2 regions of the Halopseudomonas oceani genome follow, and region 2 is predicted to be linked to the other one. Evidence: predicted binding sites of a transcription regulator. Region 2 holds the regulator's gene; the other holds the start of a gene.
What was found. Region 2 encodes LexA, which represses DNA repair genes until DNA is damaged. Its sites were predicted from a motif close to CTGTNTNNNNANACAG; they were not measured.
Positions count from the first base shown of each region.

Region 1: the regulator LexA is predicted to act here: its motif matches at 6,845-6,860, upstream of imuA (translesion DNA synthesis-associated protein ImuA).

Region 1 covers NZ_OY781932.1:1,543,421-1,553,709, reverse strand. Annotated here, with positions in the region: gene ACKPCU_RS07335 (MFS transporter) at 1-659, shown strand, start outside; gene ACKPCU_RS07330 (enoyl-CoA hydratase/isomerase family protein) at 672-1,727, shown strand; gene ACKPCU_RS07325 (error-prone DNA polymerase) at 1,718-4,822, opposite strand; gene ACKPCU_RS07320 (Y-family DNA polymerase) at 4,798-6,207, opposite strand; gene imuA (translesion DNA synthesis-associated protein ImuA) at 6,215-6,826, opposite strand; gene ispD (2-C-methyl-D-erythritol 4-phosphate cytidylyltransferase) at 7,093-7,791, opposite strand; gene ACKPCU_RS07305 (septum formation initiator family protein) at 7,788-8,018, opposite strand; gene eno (phosphopyruvate hydratase) at 8,117-9,406, opposite strand; gene kdsA (3-deoxy-8-phosphooctulonate synthase) at 9,459-10,289, opposite strand, start outside.
Region 2 covers NZ_OY781932.1:3,051,436-3,061,724, forward strand. Annotated here, with positions in the region: gene nagZ (beta-N-acetylhexosaminidase) at 1-727, opposite strand, end outside; gene ACKPCU_RS14295 (L,D-transpeptidase) at 778-1,266, opposite strand; gene ACKPCU_RS14300 (TetR/AcrR family transcriptional regulator) at 1,324-1,992, opposite strand; gene lexA (transcriptional repressor LexA) at 2,211-2,819, shown strand; gene sulA (SOS-induced cell division inhibitor SulA) at 2,830-3,318, shown strand; gene ACKPCU_RS14315 (hypothetical protein) at 3,548-3,790, opposite strand; gene ACKPCU_RS14320 (DUF6586 family protein) at 3,863-4,363, opposite strand; gene topA (type I DNA topoisomerase) at 4,374-6,989, opposite strand; gene ACKPCU_RS14330 (DUF1653 domain-containing protein) at 7,083-7,295, opposite strand; gene fadA (acetyl-CoA C-acyltransferase FadA) at 7,375-8,550, opposite strand; gene fadB (fatty acid oxidation complex subunit alpha FadB) at 8,581-10,289, opposite strand, start outside.

The DNA of each region.
Region 1 (10,289 bases), 1.5 Mb from region 2:
GTGTGCGCACCAATGAAAGCCGCAACAGCCACCTGCTCGCTCCGCTGCGTACCGTTTTCAGCAGCCGTCGAATCTGGCTTATAGCCGTGGTCGGCTCCCTGTTTTACATGCCGGTCAACGTATTCGCCGGGCTCTGGGGGCAGCAGGAAATGATCAAGGATCACACCCTGTCTCCGGTCCAGGCTGAGACTGCGGTCTCTATGATCTATTGGGGCATGGCCGCCGGCAGCGTTTTGTCCGGCATCGTCTCCGACTGGCTCGGCCACCGCAAATGGCTGGTAGTCGTTACCGCCCTGCTGGCCGCACTGACCTACAGCCTCGCCATTTACGGCCCCACCACCAGCGTACTGCAGAGCGCTGCACTGCTGTTCATGGGCGGACTGTTCGGCGGCGGCCAGATGCTTACCTTCGCCATGGCCAAAGAAGGCGAACCCACCGAGGTGTCAGGCTCCGTTATTGCATTCGTCAACATGGTCGGCATCGGCAGCGCGCTGATATTCCAGCCACTGCTGGGCTATCTGGTAGATCTGGAGCACGGCAGCTTTGCCATTGCAGCCAGCACCATTCCGCTCTGCCTGCTGGCCAGCGCACTGCTGGCGTTGCTGGTGCGCGAACAACGGCATCCCGACCACATTTCCGCTACCCGGGCAACGACCTGATGGAGATCCTGCATGTCTGATTCAACCCAACCGGTGCTGGCTGAACGCCGAGGCCACATTGGCCATCTGACCCTGAATCGCCCAACCGGACTGAATGCACTGACGCTGGAAATGGTGCGCCAGCTGCACCAACAACTGGAACGCTGGGCGAATGATCCCCAGATTGCAGCCGTGGTTCTGCGCGGCGCAGGTGAGCGCGCCTTCTGTGCCGGCGGCGACATTCGTCACATGTACGACAGCTATCTGGCCGGCCGCAGCCACGAGCCGGAAACCTTCTTCAGCGAAGAATATGATCTGGACGCTTACATCCACGCCTACCACAAACCGATTCTGGCGCTGATGGATGGCTTTGTTCTGGGTGGCGGCATGGGGCTGGCGCAGGGCGCGAGCATCCGTCTGCTGACCGAGCGCTCACGGCTCGGCATGCCGGAAACCGGCATTGGCTACTTCCCTGATGTCGGCGGCAGCTATTTCCTGTCGCGCCTGCCGGGTCAACTCGGCATGTACCTGGGTATCACCGGCAACCATGTTGGTAGCAGCGACGCCCTGTATGCCGGTCTCGGCGACCTGTGCCTCAACAGCGACAGACTGAGCGAGCTGAACAGCCTGATCGACAGCTTCAACCCGGCTGACGGCAGCCTGCGCGATCAGGTCGCCGCACTGGCCGACTGCACCCTGCCCGCCGCCGAGCTGGAGGCGCTGCAACCGGCCATCGATCTGCACTTTGCCCAGCCCGACATCGCCGCCATCCGCGCGTCACTGGCCACCGAACAGCGGGCCGAGTACCGCGACTGGGCCCAGCGCACCGTCCAGATCATCGACAATCGCTCGCCGCTGGCGATGGCCGTCACCCAGGCTATGTTGCTGCGTGGTCGCTCACTGCCACTGGCGGACTGCTTTGCCATGGAACTGCACATCGGTCGACAGTGGTTCGAAAAGGGCAACATCATGGAAGGGGTGCGCGCGCTGATCGTCGACAAAGACAAGCAGCCGCGCTGGCAACCACCGCATATCGACCAGCTTGATCCGGCGGAGGTCGAAGCCTTCTTCGACGGCTTTCAGCGGTAATCCCGGCTGCGGACATCCAGCTTGTGTAATAGCCCGGTCAGGTCGTGCAGCTGCCGGGCGATCACATGACGCACCCCGTCGCGCGCCTCAAACTGCCCGCGCACTTCCAGCAGGCGCGAGCCACGCAGTACCGAGCGCTGCCGCTCGGCCAGATCGCTCCAGACGATCACGTTGATCATGCCGGACTCGTCTTCCAGGGTGACAAAGGTCACCCCGGTGGCCGTCTGCGGACGCTGGCGACCGACCACCAGCCCGGCCACCCGTACCGGCTGGTCTGGCGACATTGCCAACAGCTCCCGAGAACTGCGGCAACCCAGCTCGCGCAGCTGATCACGCAACAGTCCCAGCGGATGCGGTCCCATGCTGGTACCGAGACTCGCGTAATCGGCTTCCATATCTTCCACCACCGAGGGCTGCGGAATCAGCGCCGGACTCTCGGCCTGATCGTGCTGCGCCTGAAGCAGCGGCAACTGCGGCTCGACGCCTGCCACTGCCCAGCGTGCCCGAAAACGATTGCCCGCCAGTCCGCGCAGCGCTCCGGCGTCAGCCAGCTGGGCGCGGGCACGGCTACCCAAGCCGCCACGCTGGGCCAGATCAGCGACATCGGCAAAATCCTGCTGGGCGCGCGCCCGCAGTAGCCGCTCGGCATCGTCCCGACTCAGGCCTTTCACCTGCCGCAGGCCAAGGCGAATGGCCGGTTGCACCCCCTCCTGCTTGACCGCTTCCAGCGAACAGTCCCAGTCACTGCAGCGCACATCCACCGGCCGGATTTCGATCTGGTGGCGGCGGGCGTCCTGCAGCAACTGGTCCGGACTGTAAAACCCCATCGGCCAGCTGTTGATCAACGCACAGGTGAAGGCTGCCGGCTCATGACACTTCAGCCAGCTACTGGCGTAACTCAGCAACGCGAAACTGGCGGCGTGGGACTCGGGAAAGCCGTAGCTGCCAAAGCCCTTAATCTGCTCGAAGATGCGCTCGGAAAAGGCCTGGCTGTAGCCGCGCGCCAGCATGCCCTCGGTCAACCGTTGCCGGTGGTGCTCCAACCCGCCGTGGCGCTTCCAGGCAGCCATTGAGCGGCGCAGTTCATCCGCCTCGCCCGGTGTGTAGCCAGCAGCAACAATCGCCAACTCCATCACCTGCTCCTGAAACAACGGCACGCCCAGGGTGCGCTCGAACACCTTGCGCAGCTCAGGTGAGGGATAGTCGACCGCCTCCTCGCCGTTTCGGCGGCGCAAAAAGGGGTGCACCATGTCACCCTGAATCGGGCCGGGCCGCACGATCGAGACCTGAATCACCAGATCGTAGAAACAGCGCGGGCGCAGCCGCGGCAGCATCGCCATCTGCGCCCGCGACTCGATCTGAAACACGCCGACGGTATCGGCACGGCTGATCATCTCGTAGGTCGGCAAATCATCCTGCGGAATAGTTGCCAGCGTCAGATCACGGCCACGGTGGCGCCGCAACAGGTCGAAGGTGCGACGCAGCGCGCTGAGCATCCCCAGCGCCAGCACGTCGACCTTGAGCATGCCGACCGCGTCCAGATCGTCCTTATCCCACTGGATCACCGTGCGGTCGGCCATGCTGGCGTTCTCCACCGGCACCAGAGTATCGAGCGGCGCATCCGACATGACAAAGCCGCCCGGATGCTGCGACAGGTGCCGGGGAAAACCGATCAGCTCGCCCGCCAGCGTCAGCACCCGGTGCAGCCAGGGATTGTTTACGTCGAACCCTGACTCGGCCAGCCGCTCGGCACTGGGCAGCTGCTTGCTCCAGCGACTGCAACAGCGCCCGAGCTGATCAATCTGCTCCTGCGGCAACCCGAGTGCCCGTGCCACATCGCGTACCGCGCCCGCCGACAGGTAACGGGTAACCACCGCGGTCAGCGCGGCGCGCTCACGACCGTAACGGCGAAAGATGTACTGGATGACCTCTTCGCGCCGCTCGTGCTCAAAGTCCACGTCGATATCCGGCGGCTCATCCCGTTCACGGGAGATAAAACGCTCGAACAGCAGGTTGCTGCGGCCTGGGTCCAGCTCGGTGATCCCCAGCGCAAAACATACCGCCGAGTTGGCAGCAGACCCGCGCCCCTGACAGAGAATGTGCTGCTCACGGGCAAAGGCGACGATGTCCTGCACAGTGAGGAAGTAGCTGTCGTAGGCCTTCTCGGCGATCAGCGCCAGCTCGTGCTCCAGCTGCGTACGCACCTTGTCGCTGACCCCGTTCGGCCAGCGCCAGGCCGCACCGCGCCAGGTCAGCTCGCGCAACCAACTGGACGGGGTGTGCCCCTCCGGTACCAGCTCGCGCGGATACTGATAGCGCAGCTCACTCATGTCGAACCGGCAGCGGGCCGCGATACGGCGGCTTTCCTCCAGCAGCGCTGACGGGTAGATCGCCGCCAGCGCCGACAGGCTGCGCAGGTGACGCTCACCGTTAGCAAACAGCCGACTACCCGCCTCCATCACCGTGCAGTGGTGACGCAGCGCGGTCAGAGTGTCCTGCAGTGCTCGTCGCCCGCGTACGTGCATATGCACGTCACCGCTGGCGACACAGGGCAGACCGAGCCGCGCAGCCAGCCCCTGCAGTTGATCGAGCTTGCGCGCATCGTCCGGCCCGCGGTGCAGCTCGACTGCCAGCCACAAACGCCCCGGCAGTAGCGGCTGCAGTTGCCGGCCGTGCTCTTCATCCTGACCGTGGCGCGGCAGCCATAGGCCCAGCAAACCGTCGAGTCCATCGGTCAGATCCTCAAGCCGCAGACAATACTCGCCCTTGCCAGCCCGGCGACGAGCCAGGGTCAGCAACCGACACAGGCTTTGATAGCCGGTCAGGTTCTCGACCAGCAACACCAGTTTGGGGCCGTTCTCCAGCTGAATCTCGCTGCCAACAATCAGTTTCAGCCCCACTTCCTGCGCCGCCTGCCAAGCACGGACGATTCCCGCCAAGCTGCCTTCGTCAGTAATCGCCAGGGCGTCATAGCTGTGCTGGCGGGCGCGGGCGAACAACTCCTGCGCACTGGACGCCCCACGCTGAAAGCTGAAGTTCGACAGGCAATGCAGTTCCGCGTAGCCCACGCTCATGCAAACCACCCGTGTACCCAGAACGGGCCGGGGCGGCCGGCGGCATGAAAGGCCCAGGCCCGACGCCCATCGCGGGTTTCGATCAGGTAGTAATCACGCCGAACGTCGTCGCCGTCCCACCAGCCGGATTCGATTCGCTCCGGCCCGGCCAGTACCCGCGGGAACAGGTCATTGAGCAGCTCCGGCTCGGCCAGCAGCCATCCCGGCCGCGGCCCGGCCGGGCGCGCTGCGGTGTCGCCCCGCTCCACAGCCAGCCAGCTGTGCTCGGGCCGGTGTTCATCCACCGCTGCCAGCGGCTGCACCAACTTATCGCCAAGACGTGAACGCAGCCGCTCACAAACCTGCAACCAGCTCTGCGACTGCTGCGGCCGGTTACTGAACAGCTCTGCTGCTGCGGGTACAAAGCGCGGCAGATCTTCGGCCAGCAGGGTCAGCGCCTGTACCGGCGCGGCCAGCTCGATACGCTCCAACCGTCCCCGCGCCAACTCGAACAGCCGTTCGGAGTCACGCTCGGCCCCAAGCAAGCCGACCGGCACCTCGCAGGCAGGCTGGCGACGGTGCTCCAGAATCAGTACAAAGCGCTGCACCCCACAGTCACGCCCGGCCAGAAAGGTCGCCAGATCACTGATCAGGCGCCGCAGCGGGAACAGCAGCGAGGTGTTCGACTCGACGTCAAAGTTGAATTCGATGCGCTGACGAAAATGATCTGGCGGCTGATAGCAGCTCAGCGCCAGCGGATGATGCCCCTGCAACTGATCAAGATGCGCCAGCAACTGGGGCGGGAAGCGTTTGGCTAGGCCGTCACGGGGTAATTCCAGCACCTGCTGCAGTCGGCGCAGGCCCATGCGCTGCAGGCTCTCAACCAGCTCGCCCGGCAGGCCGCTGCGCGCCACCGGCAGACGCAGCAGCTCGGTCTGCAGCGCCTGCTCGTCCACCGCCAGCCCATCCGCCACGTTGGTCAGCACCCGCGCCGCCAGCGGATTGGGCGCCAGCACCAGCCGATGCTGAAAGCCCAGCGCCTGGAGCTCAGCACGCAGACGCAGCTCAAGTTCAGGCCATGGACCGAACAGACGCAGACTGGACGCCACCTCCAACAACAGGGTATGGGGGAAATCCAGACTCACATGACCACTGAAGCCGTACGCCCAACTGGCCAGAAACTGCTGCCAGTGCTCGGTCTGCGCCGGGTCATGCTCAACCGTGTCAAAGCGCTCCAGCAACATGCGCGCGTGGGTCAGACTTTGCCCTGATCGCAACCCCTCGGCACGCGCCGCCCCATTGACCGCTTGCAGCACCCGCCGTTGTGGGGGGCCGCTGAGCAGCGCCAAGGGCACAGTTGGATCATCGCGGCTACGCAGCACCGCATCCAGAGCCAGCTGGGGAAAGAGAATGCAAAGCCAGCGCATGATGACCTCAGAATGCCACTGGGAGTGGCCGTGCCGGAGGCACGCCACCACGGCACTTGAGAACCCGCCACTGCCGAGGCTGGTTATCCAGCAGCAGACGCAGCGCAGCCGGTGACGGGTTGTCGGCAGCACGCCGATGGCGCAACACAAAGGCCAGGGTCTGGCCGCTGTCAGCCGCCACCTGCAGCCGTCGCAGGGCTCGGTCATCGGCCTGCTCCGGCCAGCACAGCACAGCACCACAGCTGCCCGAGCGCAGACACTGCTCCGCCGCCCATAGCCGCTCAGCGCCACTGACCTGCAGCAGCGATACCTGCGCCAACACCACACCCGCCGCCTGCCAGGCCGGGGCAAAGGGAATCGCCGGCGCCCCCACCAGTACCACCCGCTCACCTGCCTGGGTCAGTCGTGCCAGCAGCGGCCACAATAACTGCAGCTCGCCACTGCCGGGTTGCCCCAGCAAAATCTCGTTCAGCGCAGCCAGCTGCCAGCCACCACCGGGCAATACCGCATCCAGTTGCGCATGCCCAGTCGGCTGTTCGGCAACCGGCTCACTCTGCTGTCGCCCGCGCCAGACACGCCGCGTCTCCAGCAACCGATCAAGTGCAACCACCGCGCCCATGGAAACCTCATAAATGTACTGTACATATGTACAGCTTATTTATTCGCATGGTATCGGTCAATTGCAAACACACAGGCACGACCAACGGCGTTTAAGATGACTGCAATCACGGCGCTCGGGGTGGCATGCGCGCGGTATTATCTATTGCGGGCGCGACATGTCGCGCCCAGCGCAGGTTCCAGAAATTGGCGTAGGGGCACAGCATGCTGTGCCCGAAAGGCATCGATACCACGCAAGGAAGCCAGCTCAGACGCTAGCAAGAAAGATCAACAGTCGCGCTGACGCAACCACTCCAGATCCTCAGGACGAGTAATCTTCAGGTTATCGGCCCGCCCCTCAACCAACAACGGCGCCTGGCCGGCCCACTCCATGGCTGAGGCTTCATCGGTAATCAGCGCACCCGCTGCCAGCGCATCAGTCAACGCCTGCTGCAGCGCCCCAAGGCGAAACATCTGCGGGGTATAGGCCTGCCAGAACTGGCTGCGATCCGGCGTTGCCGTAACCCGGCCATCCGGGCCAATCTGCTTGAGGGTGTCGCGCACTGGCACCGCCAGCAGGCCGCCGACCGGATCATCACCCAGCGTGTCCAGCAGCTTGTGTAGATCGCCATCGGTCAGATTGGGGCGAGCCGCATCGTGCACCAGCACCCAGTCGTCATCAGCCGCACCCTGCTCGCGTAACGCAATCAGGCCATTGAGTACCGAGTCCGCACGCTCGCGTCCGCCGACTGCGCGGGTGATACGCGTATCCTGCGCACAGGGCAGCGTCGGCCACCAGCCATCATTTGCAGATAGGGATACCACCAACCCGCGCAATCCCGGCTGATCCAGGAAGCAGGCCAATGTGTGTTCGATCAGGGTGCGTTCACCCCAGAGAAGGTATTGCTTCGGACGGTCTGCCTGCATACGCGCGCCGACACCGGCGGCGGGCAGAACGACCCAGAAATCGGGTGTAGCGACGCTCATTGGTCGCTCAGTTGGAACAGGGTTTCGCCCTGCTTGACCATGCCCAGCTCACGACGGGCACGCTCTTCGACAGTTTCCAGCCCCTGCTTGAGTTCGATGACTTCCGCCGTCAGCACACGATTACGCTCCAGCAGCTGCTCGTTCTCGCGCTGCTGCTCGGCAATCTGCTGCTTGAGCTGGGAAACGTGGGCAAGACTGCCCTCGCCGACCCAGAGTCGGTACTGCATCGCCGCCAACAGCGACAGCGCAATGAACCAGAGCCATTTCAAGCCGGATGCTCCTGTCGAGGAATGGCGGGTACGTTCGAACGTACCCGCCAGACCGATCAGCCGCGGAACTCGGCGCGACCCTTGTAGGGCGCCTTGTCACCCAGCTGCTCTTCGATACGCAGCAGCTGGTTGTACTTGGATACGCGGTCGGAACGGCACAGCGAACCGGTCTTGATCTGACCGGCAGCGGTACCCACCGCCAAATCGGCGATAGTGCTGTCTTCGGTCTCACCGGAGCGGTGCGAAATAACCGCAGTGAAGCCGGCAGCCTTGGCCATCTGGATCGCTTCCAGGGTCTCGGTCAGCGAACCGATCTGGTTGAACTTGATCAGGATGGAATTGCCGATCTTCTCGTCGATACCGCGCTTGAGAATCTTGGTGTTGGTCACGAACAGGTCATCACCGACCAGCTGCACCTTCTCGCCGATCTTGTCGGTCAGGACTTTCCAGCCAGCCCAGTCGGACTCGTCCATGCCGTCTTCGATGGAGATGATCGGGTAGCGCTGGGTCAGACCCGCCAGGTAGTCGGCAAAACCGGCCGCATCGAACACCTTGCCTTCACCGGCCAGATCGTAATTGCCGTCCTTGTAGAACTCGCTGGAAGCGCAGTCCAGTGCCAGAGTGACGTCGTCACCCAAGGTGTAACCGGCGTTGGCAACAGCCTCGGCGATGGCAGCCAGCGCGTCTTCATTGGAAGCCAGGTTCGGCGCGAAGCCGCCTTCGTCACCCACAGCAGTGTTCAGGCCACGGGCCTTCAGAACGGCTTTGAGGTGATGGAAAATCTCCGCCCCCATGCGCAGCGCATCGGCGAAGTTCTTGGCGCCAACCGGCTGCACCATGAACTCCTGGATGTCGACGTTGTTGTCGGCATGCTCGCCGCCGTTGATGATGTTCATCATCGGTACCGGCATGGAGTAGACACCGGGGGTGCCGTTCAGGTCAGCGATGTGCGCGTACAGCGGCACGCCCTTGGCTTGGGCAGCCGCCTTGGCAGCAGCCAGGGAGACGGCGAGGATGGCGTTGGCGCCCAGAGTGGCCTTGTTCTCGGTACCGTCCAGCTCGATCATGGCGCGGTCCAGATCGGCCTGGGCTGTCGCATCGCGGCCAACCAGCAGCTCGCGGATGGGGCCATTGATATTGGCGACGGCCTTGAGCACGCCCTTACCGAGGTAACGGCTCTTGTCGCCATCACGCAGTTCCAGCGCTTCGCGCGAACCGGTAGAGGCGCCGGAAGGAGCGCAGGCGCTGCCCATGATGCCGCCTTCCAGGATTACATCCGCTTCAACGGTCGGGTTACCACGCGAGTCCAGAACCTCACGGCCCTTGATATCAATGATTTTTGCCATCTTTACTTGCTAGCTCCGTATATCGGGTCAATCGAGTGAAATCGGTAGCGGCTCAAGCCGTTTCCAGAACCGGGAAGCTCTTGACCAAGTCGTCAAGCGCCTTCAACTGGCCAAGGAACGGCTCCAGCTTGTCCAGGCGCAGGGCACAGGGGCCGTCGCACTTGGCGTTATCAGGATCAGGGTGCGCTTCGAGGAACAGACCCGCCAGGCCCTGGCTCATACCCGCCTTGGCCAGATCGGTAACCTGAGCCCGGCGACCGCCGGCCGAGTCACTGCGACCACCCGGCATCTGCAGGGCGTGGGTCACGTCGAAGAACACCGGGTATTCGAACTGCTTCATGATGCCGAAGCCCAGCATGTCGACGACCAGGTTGTTGTAACCGAAGGACGAACCGCGCTCGCACAGCACCAGGCGGTCGTTGCCGGCCTCTTCACACTTGGTGAGGATGTGCTTCATTTCCTGCGGAGCAAGGAACTGGGCCTTCTTAATGTTGATCACAGCATTGGTCTTGGCCATCGCCACAACCAGATCGGTCTGCCGGGACAGGAAAGCCGGCAGCTGGATGATGTCGCAGACCTCGGCAACCGGCGCGGCCTGGTAGGGTTCGTGCACGTCGGTAATGACCGGCACGTTAAAGGTGCGCTTGATCTCTTCGAAGATCTTCAGCCCCTCTTCCATGCCGGGGCCGCGGAAGGAGTTGATCGACGAGCGGTTGGCCTTGTCGAAGCTGGCCTTGAACACGTAGGGAATCCCCAGCTTGCTGGTGACTTCAACGTAGCGTTCACAGATCTGCATTGCCAGATCACGCGATTCCAGTACGTTCATGCCACCGAACAGAACGAAGGGTTTGTCGTTGGCCATCTCGATGTCACCAACGCGCAC
Region 2 (10,289 bases):
GGTCATCACTGAAAATCACCCCGTCAAACCCCAACTCGGCACGCAGAATGTCTTGCAACCAGCGGGTCGAGAAGCCAGCAGGAAGCGGGTCAACCTGCGAATAAACCACATGCGCCGGCATGATGCCGTCCAGCTTGCCGGCCAGTGCCGCGAAGGGCACCAGGTCAGTGCGGCGAATGTCGCCCAGCGGCCGCTCGTCTATCGGCAGAGCAAAGTGCGAGTCCGCCTCGGCCCAGCCATGACCAGGGAAATGCTTGCCGGTCGCAGCCATGCCTGCCGCATGCAGCCCGTCGATATAAGCCCCAGCGAGACGCGACACCTGGTCCGGGTCGCCGCCCAGCGAGCGATTGCCAATTACCTGGCTGCGCCCGTGATCAAGATCCAGCACCGGCGCAAAGCTGATATCGATGCCGCAGGCCAGCATTTCAGTCGCCATGACCCAGGCCGCCGCTCGCGCAACGGACTCGACCGACTCAGCATCGACCGCAGCCACATCCGCGAGCGCCGGCAGGCGCAACACATCACGGCGCAGGCGCTGCACCCGACCACCTTCCTGATCGATGGCAATCAGCATATCGGGACGCTCTGCACGAATGGCACGTACCAGCTCAGCAACCTGCCTGGGCGACTCGGTATTGCGCGCGAACAAAATCAGACCGGCCACTTCCGGCTGACGCAACAACTGCCTGTCTTCTGCTTCCAGCCACAGGCCAGGCAGGTCCAGCATCAAGGCACCCTGTTTCAATATTGCTTCTCCTGAAAAACGAAAACGCGCAATCAATGCGCGTCGATTTGAACGCTACAACCGACCGGCGTGCGCTCGAACAGTTCCAGCATGTCGGCGTTACGAAGACGAATACATCCATGCGAGAGCGGTTCGCCCATTGGTTGATCGTCACCGGTACCATGCAGATAGATATAGCGGCGCTGGGAGTCAACCTGGCCACCCCGGTTGAAGCCGACCTGCTCGCCACACAGCCAGAGAATTCGGGTCAGAATCCAGTCGCGCTTAGGGAACTGCTCAGCCAACGCCTGCGACCAGACTTCACCAGTGGGTCTGCGCCCGATAAAAACCGCTCCCAGCGGCTGCCCATCGCCGATCCGGGCACGCACCCTGTGCGCCCCCCGGGGGGTGCACCCGGAGCCTTCCTGTTCGCCCGCGCCATTGAGCGCCGTAGAGACACCATAACAGCAGACCGGCAGGCCGTCGCAGTAGCCAACCAGCGTCTGATTAGTAAGGGAAATATGGATATGATCGAGCTGCATGTCACCTCCAGCGCTGCGCACACCTTAGCGGACGGCGCAGCCGAGGTAAATGGAGTCTCAGGGCGAAACGACTTCCGCACGCGCCACTGAGGCGCTCTCAGCGCGCATGCCGGCCGCCAGGAACGGGACCATCAGGCGCAAGACATCATCGACCTGCCGCGGTTCACCAAGTTCAGCCTCAGCAATCGCGCGCAACGCCTTCATACTGGACATAGTGAACGCTGCGCTGCCCAGCATGAAATGCACGCGCCAAAACAGCTCCTGCGGCGGAATGCCCGGCACAGCACCGACCAGCAGTTGCATATAGCGCTGAAATACCTTGCCATACACTTCGCTGAGGTATTTGCGCAGATGCCCCTGGCTTTGATTGAATGCCAAACCAAGCAGACGCATGAAGGTCGACAGGTCGTGACCGTTACGCGGCTTTACCGCCAGTGCCTGATGCACCAGCATTTCAAGCAGGACCTCAAGACTGAGCGGAGCATCCTTACCGCGCGCCTCATGCTGATCCAGTTCCTTTTCAAGGCTACTGACAAACGGATCAAGGAAGCGCACGAATACCGCCTGGATCAGCGCCTTCTTGGAACCGAAGTGGTAGTTGACTGCCGCCAGGTTGACGCCAGCCTTGCTGGTAATAAGACGCAGAGACGTTTCGGCAAAGCCTTTCTCTGCAAACAGCTGTTCGGCCGCGTCAAGAATACGCTTGACCGTATCGGACTGCGCCATGCGCTCCCCCAGTAAGACAAACAATCGTTTCAAACATACGTTTAAAACGATTTTAGTGTCAACCCCAACTCCTCTCCCTGTGGCAATCAGTCGTACTTGCACCCTCTTTTAGTACCTATCCGCACCCATGCCTCTCCTAGCCATCCAAATTTGGGGTTGCCGAGACCAAACAACTGTATATAATCCCAGATACTGGATAAAAACACAGGCAACCAGCCATGCAGAAACTTACCGCGCGACAACAGCAGGTTCTGGCGTTCATTAAGGAATACATGGACAGCAATGGCTACCCGCCAACTCGGGTCGACATTGCAAAGACGCTGGGTTTCAAGTCGCCCAATGCAGCTGAAGACCATCTGCGCGCCCTGGCCCGCAAGGGCGCAATCGAAATGATCCCCGGCGCCTCTCGCGGTATCCGACTGCCAGAGTCCGAAGGCGAAGCAAACGATGATCAGCTACCCGTTATCGGCCGGGTTGCCGCAGGCGCCCCGATCCTGGCCCTGGAAAATATTGAAGATCACTGCCGCATCTCGCCCGACTTTTTCACTCCGCGCGCCGATTATCTGCTGCGCGTGCAGGGAGAAAGCATGAAAGATATCGGCATCATGGATGGCGACCTGCTGGCGGTACATCGCACCAGCGAAGCACGTAACGGACAGGTAATTGTCGCCCGCATAGGGGAAGAAGTAACAGTCAAACGCTTTCAGCGTCAGGGCCGCAAGGTCTCGTTGATCGCGGAGAACCCTGACTTCAAACCAATTGAAGTCGATCTCGCAGAACAGGAACTTACCATTGAAGGTTTAAGCGTCGGAGTTATCCGTCGCTGAGGAGCTGATCATGCAGTACGCCCGCACCGAGCAACAGACACTGACTCAAACTGACCTGTTTCACAACGCTCTGATGGCTACCCGCCTGAAGCACCGCGCATTCGAACAGTCAGCGCCCACCGTGCCACAGGACGAAGAGTCAGAAGGCAGCTACAGCGAAATGACCCTCCAGGGCAGCGCCCGCCAGTGCCTGCAATGGTTGGCTCCAGTATTGCGCGAGCTTAGTCAGAAAGACTGCCGGCGCTGGTTGACCCTGATTGATCCGCCGACGGCGGTCAGCCAACAATGGCTGCGAGGCGCCAACCTGGACCCGCAAAGAATTATGATCGTACGCTCCAAGGCTGGCATGGATAGCTTGAAGCTCTGCTGCGACCTGCTCAAGATGGGTGGCAGCCACACTGTTGTCAGTTGGCTAGACCATGACCACTGCATAGCACCCCGCCTTGAACGGGCAGCCCAGGCCGGCCGGTGTCATAGCCTGAATGTCCAGCTCGGCTGATAATGCACAAAAAGCTTCTTCGTTCGCGGAAACCCGAGGTAACGCGACGCGGGGGTATTAGACCAAGGCAGTGCACCGAATGCGGGATGACGGAGGGTTCATCCAGCGCTCGCCCGACCCGAGCGGGCGGCTAGCGCAGGCATGAGGACGCTGCCAACCTGCGGAAATTCGCAGTGAGCCACAAAAAAGGCCAGCTAGCTGCTGGCCTTTTCGATAACGTTACTATCACTCAATGCAGGACGCGACTCTCAGGAATAACCTCGTCGTCGTCATCCTCATCCATCATCTGACCAGCCGCCTGCATTCCAGCACTGATCATCGCCTTGGCGACTTCAATATAGCTTTCTTGCAAATATTCCCGTGCATCGCGGGAAAACTCGATGACCACCAACGGCTCACCCTCTTCGTCGGAACGGCGCAGAGCAACCTTGCCATTGGCGAGCTCGACGATTTCAAGGAAGGGTGAAGGCATTGCTGATATCTCCTGTCTGAATTGCGCGCAGTGTAACACAGCGCCGGATTCAGGGCATCCGCGATGCCATTTTCACCATTCCTGCATACCATCACGATAGGCGCGCACGCGACGGGAAATTTCCTGCAGCGCCTCCTCCGCCTGAGCGCTAGTCCACTCGCTGACCGGCGCAGCACTGCTGGCAATCAACGAGTTGGTCGAGTTATCGATCGGCTGCGGCGGCGCCTGCAGACGCTGCCATGCTGCGATAACGCCTGCAAGCCAAGTTTCAGCATTGTCTGCCAGCTCAGTCAACTCAGCCAACTCAGGCCCCGGAAAACGCGTCACAACAGATGGAATAAGCACACCCTCAACGTCACGCGCATCAACCAGCGGCCAGCGGTAGCGATCAGCAACCTCGTGAATCAGTGCCAGGACACCTCGATACAGGTGAAAGACCGCATGCTCACGATGGTACTGCGCCTGCGTCAACGCATCGATCGCGTCACTCTGCTCCGCCTGCTGCCAGGACTCAATAGCTCGCCGGGCGAAGTACAACGCCTGATTGGTGCGGGTATAGACTTCGTTAGCCATGGTTATCGCCTTACCGCTTGGCCTTCTTGCTGCGACCGTCATCCACCGACCACTGCTTACCATCGTGGAACGCCCGCCATCCTGTGGGCTTACCCTCTACCTCGGTCTGCACGTACTGCTCTTTCGTTTTGCGGCTATAGCGCACGACGGTCGGATTACCGTCCGGATCAGCTACCGGCGCATCGAGCAGGAAGTGATACTTCGGGTCAATCTCCGCCTTGTGCGGAATCAGCTCTTTGACCAGCGGTGCCCGAGTTTCACGGTTCTTCGGGAACTGGCTGGCAGCCAGGAACAGACCAGACGCGCCATCACGCAGCACGTAGACGTCATCGACCTTCTGACACTTGAGCTCCGGCATGGGTACCGGGTCCGCTTTGGGCGGCGCTGCCTCGCCGTTACGCAGGAGCTTCCGGGTGTTCTTGCACTCGCTGTTGGTGCAACCGAAGTACTTGCCGAAACGGCCCGTTTTGAGCTGCATTTCACTGCCGCACTTGTCGCACTCCAGCGTCGGGCCATCATAACCCTTGATCTTGAAGTGCCCGGTTTCGATTTCAAACCCGGAGCAGTCCGGATTATTACCGCACACATGCAGCTTGCGACGCTCATCGATCAGGTAGCTATCCATGGCTGTGCCGCAAATTGCACAGCGGTGCTTGCCGCGTAGAACGCGAGACTCACCTTCTTCGTCGTCATCAGCCACTTCGTTACCGGGCACCAGGTTGATGGTCGCCTTGCACCGCTCCTTGGGTGGCAGGGCGTAACCAGAGCAGCCTAGAAACACGCCAGTGGAGGCAGTGCGAATCATCATCGGCCGACCACACTCCTGACAGGGGATATCAGTCAGTGTTGGCTGATTGGCGCGCATCCCTTGCTCAGCAGCCGAAGCTGCACTGAGCTTGGCACTGAAGTCGCTATAAAAGTTATCGAGCACTTGCTTCCAGAGCACATCGCCGTGAGCAACATCATCCAGCGACTCTTCCATGCTGGCGGTAAAACCGTAATCCATCAGGTTCGGGAAGCTCTCATTCAGGCGCTCGGTGACAATGTCGCCCATCTTCTCAGCGTAGAAACGGCGGTTGTTGAGCGTGACATAGCCACGGTCCTGAATGGTCGAAATGATGGACGCATAGGTAGACGGGCGGCCAATACCACGCTTCTCCAGCTCCTTTACCAGACTGGCTTCCGCGTAGCGTGCCGGCGGCTTGGTGAAGTGCTGCTTCGGGTCCAGCCCCTGCAACGCCATCGCGTCATCAACCTGGATATCAGGCAATACTTCATCTTCACCGCCCTTGCCCTGCTGCGGCATGACACGGGTGTAACCATCGAACTTGAGGATGCGCCCCTTTGCTCGCAGCTCGAACTCACCGGCGGCAACCAGGATACTGGTCGACAGATACTTGGCCGGTGTCATCTGACAGGCCACGAACTGGCGCCAGATCAGCTCGTACAGCCGCTCGGCGTCGCGCTCCATGCCCTTGAGGTCGGCTTGCTTGAGCTTAACGTCAGAGGGACGAATCGCCTCGTGCGCCTCCTGAGCTCCTTCCTTGCTGCTATAGAGGTTAGGCTTTTCCGGCAGGTACGGTGCACCAAAATTGCTTTCAATGTAGCTGCGCGCCATGGCGATGGCATCGGCCGACAGATTGGTCGAGTCGGTACGCATGTAGGTGATGTAACCCGCTTCGTACAATCGCTGGGCCATCATCATGGTTTTCTTCACACTGAAACCGAGGCGCGTGCTGGCAGCCTGCTGCAGTGTGGAGGTAATAAAGGGTGCGTTCGGACGCGTGCTGGTGGGCTTGTCCTCACGTTTGACCGCCTTGTAGGCAGCCTTTTCCAGTACCGCCAGCGCCGCATCAGTCTGCGCCTTGCTGGTCGGACGGAAATTCTCGCCGTTCTGCTTTACCACCTCAAAGCGAACGCTTTCAGCCTTGGGCGTATTCAGGCGGGCATGCACTTCCCAGAACTCTTCCGGCACAAAGGCACGAATTTCGCGCTCTCGATCAACGATCAGCTTGACCGCGACCGACTGCACGCGGCCAGCCGAAAGCCCCCGGGCAATCTTCTGCCACAGCAGCGGGGACACCATATAGCCCACTACGCGGTCGAGGAAGCGGCGTGCCTGCTGGGCATTGACTCGGTTCATATCTAGCTCGCCAGGCTGCGAGAACGCGTCCTGGATGGCCTTCTTGGTGATCTCATTGAACACTACGCGCTTGTAGCGCGAATCGTCACCACCAATGCTCTCGCGCAGGTGCCAGGCGATGGCTTCCCCTTCGCGGTCCAAATCCGTTGCGAGATAGACGGTGTCGGCGTCCTTGGCCAGACGGCGCAGCTCGTCGACGACCTTTTCCTTGCCGGGCAGGATCTCGTAGTGGGCCTTCCAGTCGTTCTCGGGATCAACGCCCATGCGTTTGACCAACTGGGCCCTGGCTTTCTGCTGCTTTTCCTGCTCGCTGGCAGCTGCCTTGCGACCACCCTTGGGTTTGCTTTCGGTCTTGCCACTGCCGCTGGTGGGCAGGTCGCGAATATGGCCGATACTCGACTTCACCACATACTCGTTACCGAGATACTTGTTGATTGTCTTGGCCTTGGCTGGCGACTCCACAATGACCAGTGCTTTTCCCATGGATACTTTTTTTCCTGACCCGAACTGAACTCGAAACTGGCGACTCAGCCACATCGCTCGGCGGATTGCCGGATGGACTGGAGGGGCCAGAGCCTACACGTCTTCGCTGATAAAGGTAAAGCGCGGATGTGACTCCCCGTCAACCTCGACCACTTCATTGAACATGGCCAGCGGCCTTACCCAAAGATCGAACTCGCCATACAGCGTTCGATACACGACCAGCTGCTCCTCGGTCTCCGAGTGCCGCGCTAGCCCAATGACCTGATAGTCCTTTCCTTTATAGTGTCGATAGCGTCCTGGACGCATTGTTGCCCCCCTGCCCAACGGCAGCATCAATAAAAAAGCCGAGGCACAAGGCCTCGGCTTCCGGTAACACCTACAGGCTTCAGACGCGCTCGAAGACCGTGGTGATGCCCTGACCCAGACCAATACACATGGTAGAGATACCGATAGTGCCACTGTTCTGTTTCATGACGTTCAGCAAGGTGCCGGAGATACGTGCACCGGAGCAGCCGAACGGGTGGCCCAGAGCGATCGCGCCGCCGTGCAGGTTCACCTTCTCGTCCATCTTGTCCAGCAGCTTCAGGTCTTTCAGCACCGGCAGAGCCTGGGCAGCGAAGGCTTCGTTCAATTCAACGAAATCAACGTCATCCATAGTCATACCAGCACGCTGTAGCGCCTTTTTAGTCGCCGGGACCGGACCGTAACCCATGATCGCCGGATCGACACCAGCCACCGCCATTGAGCGGATAACGGCCAGCGGCTCCAGCCCCAGGGCCTGGGCACGCTCGGCAGACATCACGATCATGCAGGAAGCGCCGTCAGTGATCTGCGAGGACGTACCCGCGGTGACCGTACCGCCCTTCGGATTGAATGCCGGACGCAAGGCAGCCAAGCTTTCCAGGGTGGTCTCGGGACGAATAGTCTCGTCAGTCGTGAACACCTTCAGGAAGCCGTTCTCGTCGTGCCCTTCCATCGGGATGATCTCATCCTTGAAATTGCCTTCGACGGTAGCCTTGTGCGCCAGACGGTGAGAACGCTCACCAAAGGCATCCTGCTGCTCGCGGGTGATGCCGTGCATCTTGCCCAGCATTTCGGCAGTCAGACCCATCATGCCGGACGCCTTGGCAGCATACAGCGACAGGCCCGGGTTCGGGTCAACACCGTGCATCATGCTGACATGCCCCATGTGCTCGACACCACCAACGACAAACACATCACCGTTACCGGTCATGATCGCCTGGGCGGCAGTATGCAGCGCGCTCATGGAAGAACCACACAGGCGGCTCACCGTCTGCGCTGCACTGGTGTGCGGAATCGGGGTCATCAACGACGCCATGCGCGCGATGTTCCAACCCTGCTCCAGGGTCTGGTTTACACAGCCCCAGATCACATCTTCGACTTCTGCCGGATCGATCTTCGGGTTACGTGCCAGTACGCCAGTGATGAGGTTGGCGGACAGGGTTTCAGCACGCACGTTGCGATACATGCCGCCCTTGGAACGGCCCATCGGGGTGCGGCCGAAATCGACAATTACGACGTCTCTCGGATTCAGGCTCATAGATTTACTCTCGCTCTGTACGTTCCGCGGTTAACCGAAGAATTTCTGACCGTTCTTCGCCATTTCACGCAGCTTCTCAGTCGGTGCGTACATGGCGCCGAACTCGGCGTATTTATCAGCAATGGCGACAAATTCAGCCACGCCGATGGTGTCGATGTAACGCAGGGCACCTCCACGGAAGGGCGGGAAGCCAATACCGTAGACCAGACCCATATCTGCGTCAGCTGCGGACTCGACGATGCCGTCTTCCAGGCAGCGCACGGTTTCCAGACACAGCGGAACCATCATGATTTCGATGATTTCCTCGTCAGTAAACTCGCGCTGCTCCAGAACCACTTCCTTCAGCAGTTCGTAGGCCTTCGCATCGACAACCTTCTTCGGCTTGCCTTTCTTGTCCATCTCGTAGGCATAGAAGCCGCTACCGGTCTTCTGGCCCAGACGGCCGGCGTCGTACATGACGTCAACGGCAGTGCGGGTGCTGTCAGCCATGCGATCCGGATAGCCTTCGGCCATGACGTCACGGCCGTGATGACCAGTATCCATGCCGACCACATCCATCAGGTAAGCCGGGCCCATCGGCCAGCCAAACTTTTCCATGACCTTGTCAACGCGCTGGAAGTCTGCGCCCATGCCAATCAGGCGAGCGAAACCACCGAAGTACGGGAACAGGATACGGTTAACCAGGAAGCCGGGGCAGTCGTTAACAACAACCGGTGTCTTGCCCATTTTCTTGGCATAAGCAACGGTAGTGGCAACGGCTTTTTCACTGGACTTCGCACCACGGATTACCTCAACCAGCGGCATCATGTGTACCGGGTTGAAGAAGTGCATGCCGCAGAAGTTTTCCGGACGCTTGAGCGCCTCGGCCAGATAGGTGATGGAGATAGTCGAGGTGTTGGAGGTGATGATGGTGTCTTCCGTCACCTGACCTTCGACTTCAGCCAACACGGCGTGCTTGACCTTCGGATTCTCGACAACCGCCTCAACCACCAGGTCGACTTCCTTGAAGTCGCCGTAAGACATGGTCGGACGGATGGCGTTCAGCGCTTTGGCCATTTGCTCGGGCTTCATACGGCCCTTGGCAACGCGCTTGCCCAGCAGCTTGGACGCTTCGTCCAGACCCAGCTGAATGCCTTCCTCGCGGATATCCTTCATCAGGATCGGCGTACCCTTGACGGCAGACTGGTAGGCGATACCGCCACCCATGATGCCCGCACCCAGGACGGCAGCCAGATTCACGTCAGCAGCCTGCTTGTCGTACTTCTTGGCCTTGTGCTTGAGCACCTGATCATTCAGGAACAGACCGACCAGACTGGCAGCAACCGAGGTCTTGGCCAGTTTGGCAAAACCGGCAGCCTCAATTTCCAGCGCCTTCTCACGACCGTGGTTGGCCGCTTTCTGGATGGTCTTGATCGCTTCAACCGGTGCCGGGTAGTTCGGACCGGCCTGACCAGCAACGAAACCCTTGGAGGTTTCGAACGCCATCATCTGCTCGATGGTGTTCAGCTTGACCTTTTCCAGCTTGGGCTGACGCTTGGCCTTGTAGTCCAGCTCGCCAGCGATGGCGCGCTTGATAACGTCAATGGCAGCAGCTTTCAGCTTGTCGTCGGCGACGACGGCGTCAACAGCGCCCATTTTCAGGGCCTTGTCAGCGCGCTGCTCGGCACCGCCACAGATCCACTCGATGGCATTATCAACACCGATCAGGCGCGGCAGACGCACAGTGCCACCGAAGCCCG